Regions from separate parts of the Alteromonas sp. 76-1 genome, predicted to be linked through region 2. Evidence: riboswitches for the same ligand, from Rfam matches in the RefSeq annotation. Region 2 holds a riboswitch; the other holds the start of a gene.
What was found. Region 2 has a riboswitch for thiamine pyrophosphate ahead of ALT761_RS05470 (TonB-dependent receptor). Riboswitches for the same ligand answer to the same signal wherever they lie in the genome.
Positions count from the first base shown of each region.

Region 1: it holds a riboswitch for thiamine pyrophosphate, as region 2 does, so the genes downstream of both, thiC (phosphomethylpyrimidine synthase ThiC) here and ALT761_RS05470 (TonB-dependent receptor) in region 2, are expected to answer to the same signal.

Region 1 is NZ_LR136958.1:184,788-187,960, reverse strand. Features, by position in the region: gene ALT761_RS00740 (TonB-dependent receptor) at 1-1,171, shown strand, start outside; TPP riboswitch at 1,753-1,866, shown strand; gene thiC (phosphomethylpyrimidine synthase ThiC) at 2,024-3,173, shown strand, end outside.
Region 2 is NZ_LR136958.1:1,309,717-1,312,889, forward strand. Features, by position in the region: gene ALT761_RS05460 (GNAT family N-acetyltransferase) at 1-1,155, opposite strand, end outside; gene ALT761_RS05465 (acyl-CoA thioesterase) at 1,224-1,652, shown strand; TPP riboswitch at 1,766-1,875, shown strand; gene ALT761_RS05470 (TonB-dependent receptor) at 1,930-3,173, shown strand, end outside.

The DNA.
Region 1 (3,173 bases), 1.1 Mb from region 2:
CCAAACCGCCTCACCAGAATTGATTTTCCAATCAGACGGCGACATTACCCAGTTTAGTGAAGAGTTACGCATAAGTGGAAATACCACTAATAGTAAATGGGTAGCTGGGTTCTATTACTTAAGCATTGAAACCGACTACCTGCAAGGCCTAGCTGCAAGCCCAACAGGCGGCTATTTAGCTGGTGAAGAGCAAAACACGTTAGCCACTATCGATACCGATTCATACTCAGTGTTCGGACAGTTAGATTACGATTTAACCGACGAACTCGTGCTGGTATCGGGTTTACGTTTAGTACGTGAAAATAAGTCGATGGACGGCCAACTGCGTCAAAACGCGAACTTGGTAGACCGTGATATTGAAGTAGATTACGGCATTGATCCATTGGTAGATGTGGCCATGGATAATGATGAAACCATGTGGTCTGCAAAGCTCCAGTTAGATTATAAACCAAACTCAGATACGCTTTTATATGCCGGTATTAACCGAGGCGTAAAAGCAGGCAACTTCAACGCACCTTTAGGCGGTAGTTTTAGCACCTACGACGCCGAAGTACTTCTTGCCTATGAAGCGGGCGCAAAGCTAACCTTAATGGACGGTAAAGCCCAGTTAAACAGTAGTATTTTCTACTATGATTACTCTGACTATCAGTCGTTTTCGTGGGTGAATAATGCTGGCGTAGTGTTCAACGAAGACGCACAATTTACTGGTGCTGAAGTTGAGCTACTATTAAACCCTATTGATGCACTAGACATCATGTTCGGCGTGTCTTACACCGATGCTGTGGTAGAAGATTTAGAAGTAGCTTCAGGGGTATTTGTAGACACCACGCCCCCTTACACACCTGAGTGGCAATCATCAGGTTTAGTACGCTACACATGGGATATAGACAGTGGCAGTGTTGCAGCACTTATTAGTGGTTCATACCAGTCAGAGTCTTTCCATAATGCTCGTAACTTTACGGCGCATACCATCGAAAGTCACTTTAAAGCCGATGCACGCATTACCTGGACTGACAAAGAAGATTTATGGAGCGTAGCCGCTTACGTAGATAACCTTACTGATTCAGACCACGAATTAATTGGTTTTGACGTATCAGGCTTCTACGGTACTTCGCAAATCTCTTACGCAAAACCACGCACTTACGGCATAACGGTAAGACGTAACTTTTAATTAATAAAAGGTTAGCTGCGGTTAAAGATACAGCACCGCTCAACAAACATCCTGTAAGCAAAAACCCCGTTTAGGGGTTTTTTTTATCTTTAATCTAAATGAATTTAATTTAATCACACGTGACCTTTTTCGCAGCATGGATGCTGCCAGCAGAGGCCCCATGGATGGGTTCACGCCGTGTTTCCCTCACTTCTCTCTCCGAAATTCATCTTGAGCAAGCGAAAGCTAGCTCACCTTAGAAACCTTGTACAGCATGGATGCTGTAGAGAGGCTTCCCTCTCACCTTTCCCTAGTAAATTCTACCTAGAATAGGAGTGTTAGTGCGTTCACCTTAGAAATCTTCTGCAGCATGGATGCTGCCAGCAGAGGCCCCATGGATGGGTTCACGCCGTATTTCCCTCATCTCTCTCGCCGAAATTCATCTTGAGCAAGCGAAAGCGAGCTCACCTTAGAAACCTTCTACAGCATGGATGCTGTAGAGAGGCCCCATGGATGGGTTCACGCCGTGTTTCTAAGGTGAGTTCGCTTTCGTGCCCCCTCAGGGCTTGTAATTTCAATTTCTTTCGCTTTATACTAATTACAGTTACTTGTCGGAGTGCTCAACTGAATTAACCCAGTGAGCTGAGACCGCGAAAGCGGGATCCGTTGAACCTGATCAGGCTAATACCTGCGAAGGGAACAAGAAAGTACAAAGTGGTAAGTCGTAATTGGTAAAAGTTAAGCCTTGTTGTATGGCATGAATTTATCCTTCGGGATTTTGCATGCAATACCGGTCAAACTTTTGCGCACTTTGTATTCTCTCCTCCACTCCTGACAAGCATTTTATAACCTAAACTAACAGGCGAAAATGCTATGTCTACTCGACGCGAACAGCGCCAACAGGCGCAAGACTTTATTAATCAATTGGCCGGTGAGGCCTACCCTAATTCTACTCGTCACTATGAAAAAGGCAGCCGCGACGATATTAACGTTGCCATGCGACTGATTCATCAGCATGACAGCTTAATTGGCGGCACCGAAGAAAACCCTATATTTGAAAGTAACCCTCCCATTGGGGTTTACGATACTTCCGGTCCTTACGGCGACCCAGACATTACTATTAACGTGCAAAAAGGGTTGGCGCCGCTACGAGAAAACTGGATTAAAGCCCGCGAAAACACGTACCAGCTTGAAGGGGTATCGTCGCACTTCGCGAAGCAACGTGAGCAAGATATTGTCACTGAAGATTTTCGTTTCACGCGCACGCTGAAACCACGCAAAGCCCTAGATGGCAAAAATGTGACCCAGCTGCATTACGCTCGCCAAGGTATAATAACGCCCGAAATGGAATATATTGCCATTCGCGAAAACATGGGCCGCGACGCGCTAAAAGACAACCCCCTAAGCAATCAACACAAAGGCGAGCACTTCGGGGCCAACCTGCCTTCAAACATTACCCCTGAATTTGTTCGCCAAGAAGTGGCAGCTGGTCGCGCGATTATTCCCGCGAACATAAACCACCCTGAACTAGAACCTATGATCATTGGCCGCAATTTTTTGGTCAAAATTAACGCCAATATTGGTAATTCAGCGGTCACCTCATCTATTGAAGAGGAAGTAGAAAAGCTAGTGTGGTCTACCCGCTGGGGCGCCGATACGCTTATGGATTTATCCACCGGCCGCAACATTCACGAAACCCGTGAATGGCTGCTTCGTAACAGCCCTATCCCCTTAGGCACCGTTCCCATTTATCAAGCTCTTGAGAAAGTAAACGGCGTAGCCGAAGACCTTACGTGGGAGCTGTTTAAAGACACCCTTATTGAGCAAGCCGAACAAGGGGTAGATTACTTCACCATTCACGCAGGCGTATTGCTTGAATACGTACCGCTTACCGCAAACCGGGTAACGGGTATTGTGTCCCGCGGCGGCTCTATCATGGCCAAGTGGTGTTTAAGCCATCACAAGCAAAGCTTTTTGTATGAACGATTCCGCGACATTTGTGAAATTTGCGCCGCCTACGATG
Region 2 (3,173 bases):
TAGCATGCGTTGCATAAAGCCTTGCCCACTCCCTTCGTATCCCTGCAATGTTGTGGTGATCACATAGTTATCATGAGCGCCAATTAACAACTTAAGAACAGGCAAGGGGAAGGATGCTGCTTCATCAATAATAAGAAAGTCAAAGTCACCATTAATAAGCATGGGGTTATCTGGTGCAAGCCACTGTGCGCTGCCACCTTTCTCAATACTAAAAATCTCTTTGGTGGCCGATTTAGCAGCGTCTGCCTCAGTGTTATTACTATCAGGGGCATTAACCGTGTAGTCCGTAAACTGACCTGCTTGGTCTTTGTCCTCTGAATTAAGTAAACCCATGCCTAGGCGAATATGCTTGAAAAGGGTGCTTGTGTTGTCACGAATGGCGCTCGTGATAACTACTTTCTCGCCTTTATTCAGTCTTGAAGCGACAAACAACCCTACTAGCGCAGACTTTCCTCTGCCTCTAGGCGCTGTGATGACAGCTTTACGAACATATTGCGACCACCTATTTTTCAGGCAATCAAATGCTAGCTGTTGATCCAGTGATTTAAACTGTGGTTTGCGGGTTTCGTCATCACCTAGTGGCTGAGTTGCTTGTGCACTTTTTGAAACTAACGGATTGACCGAGCCTTCGGGTTCAATCGGGTTTACATTGTTTAATGAATCAAACGCATCGCTCCCCACTAAATCGGGGATATGGCAATGGTTACCATCCCATACAGCTACGTCTGCATTGCTTTTTATTATTGCGACAAGCCTTTTTATATAAAGGCTTTGGGTTGCTTTAAACCCACGAGATAGATGCGTATGACTGGCGTATAAATGCCAAGAGGCTAACGCAGGGCAGCATAAAATGAGACAACCACCCCAACGAATAGTGCCTGCAATGGCCATCATATTTCCAGGATTAAACCCATGATGTGAGTGTACCACCCCGATATCGCATTCATTACCTAGCAAATGTTTGCGAAGGAGTGAGGTCTCCCCGCCGATTTCTTTAACGATAAGTGAAGAGGGAATATCGCTCAAAAGAGACGTTAAACGCTGGTTAACCCATTCATAATCGCCAGAAAGCACAAGCAGACGTCGATGCTCGGTATGTCGTGCTTGCGAATAAATAGGGTTAAACAACCATTGAGTTAATTCCGGTGGCGCCATAGATGTGTTTTTTCGGTATAATTAAGACTTTCTGTGCTTATAGTAACTACTTATCTAAAGGAATTCGAATGCGCTTTCTTTCTCGGCGTCTAGTGATGCCAAACGACTTAAATTATGCCAACTCTTTATTTGGCGGCCGCGCACTTGAGTGGATTGATGAAGAGGCTGCTATCTGGGCAATTTGTCAATTAGAAACCAATTGTTTGGTTACCAAGCATATAGGGGAAATTAGTTTTGAGTCGCCTGCACTGCAAGGGGATATTGTTGAGTTTGGTCTTGAAACCAAGGCTGTGGGTAGAACGTCGATTACCGTAAGTTGTTTAGTGCGCAATAAAGCCACTAAAAAGACGATTTGTTTTGCTGACGACATCGTCTTCGTTAAAGTTGACCCAGAATCACGCCAACCTGCAGCGCATGGTAAAACACTTGAAGCGTTAGTGTCTCAAACTAACGAAGAAGTACGAAAGCTTAATCTAGAATTAGAAGAACAAAAATAAAGTCAAAAGACCAAAATACGAAGTCTACTGTTACGCTAAGTTAACCGTTTAATATCTTGACGGTTTTGGCGTAACTGGTAGACTCCTCGCTGTATTCGGTATTCTAACTGAATGCATATACCAAGGGGTGTCCGTACCGCGGACTGAGATTCACATCATCACTGTGAGAACCCTTACACCTGATCCGGATAATGCCGGCGTAGGGATGGTTGACCACATAGTCGTATCACCTGCCGTACACCCGGATCTTTTTTCTTAGAAAAGAATAAGAGATCCCATGCAAAAACCAATATTTTGTTTTTCTTTAATTGCTGCATCGCTTTGTGCTAATGCGCAAACCTCTGAACAAGAAACACAACTTGAAGACGTTGAACGTATAGTCGTTAGCGGAGACTTTCGCGAAACCGTATTAGATCAGCTAAGTGCCAGTGCTACCATTTTGGGCGCTAAGCGCTTAAGCAGTCGCCAGCCTACCCATATTGATAGTGTGCTAAACAGTGTGCCGAACGTGAATTTCGCCGCAGGCGCCTCACGAGGCCGCTTTGTGCAAATACGAGGTATCGGTGAACGTAGTCAATTTGTAGAACCTATTAATCCTTCTGTTAGTTTCATCGTTGACGAATTTGATTTCTCTGGTCTTGCGGCAGCGGGGCTTATTTTTGATACGCAGCAACTAGAAGTGTACCGAGGCCCACAGGCCACTTTATTTGGTTCTGGCGCGTTAGCCGGTGCAGTAAAGCTGTCTAGCACGCCTGTAGGTTCAGAGGGCGCTGACTATGTTGAATTAAGAGCTGGTAACAAAGATAGTTATCGCGTGGAAGTGGCTACAGGTGATGATATTAACCAAGATTGGGGATATCGCGTTGCGCTAATGCACAACCGTAGTGATGGTTTTGTAGAAAATACCGTGGTTGATAGTTATGGCACCGAGCAAAAGCGTGATGATACTAATAATCTCGATGAAACCGCAGCGCGCATCAGTATTGCTGGGAATGTTGACGAAAGAAGTACTTTGGCGCTGACATATCGTTGGTATGACATCGACAATGGGTACGATGCGTTCTCTCTAGACAATAATAATCAGACCTTATCTGATGAGCCTGGCTTTGACACCCATCAAACTCATGCGGTAAGTGCGAGATCTACTACCTCGACTAATGGCGGTGACTTTATTCTTATCGCCACTCATGCATCACACAATATCGGTTATGGATATGACGAAGATTGGACTTATGAAGGTTTTCACCCTTTCGGGTATACCTCATTCGACGCTTATTTTCGTGATGTAGACACACAAACCGCAGAAGTACGCTTTGTATCATCAGACAGTGCCGCGTTATTTGATGGCGCGACCGCTTGGACGCTTGGCGCTTTTTATAAAACCAGCGAAGAAGATTTGTTACGACAGTACACCTATGCATCAGGTGATTTCACCAGTGTGTATGAACCTACCACCAAAGCAGTATATTTACAGACTGAATCTACGCTTACCAATAGTCTAACGCTAGTGGCAGGATTACG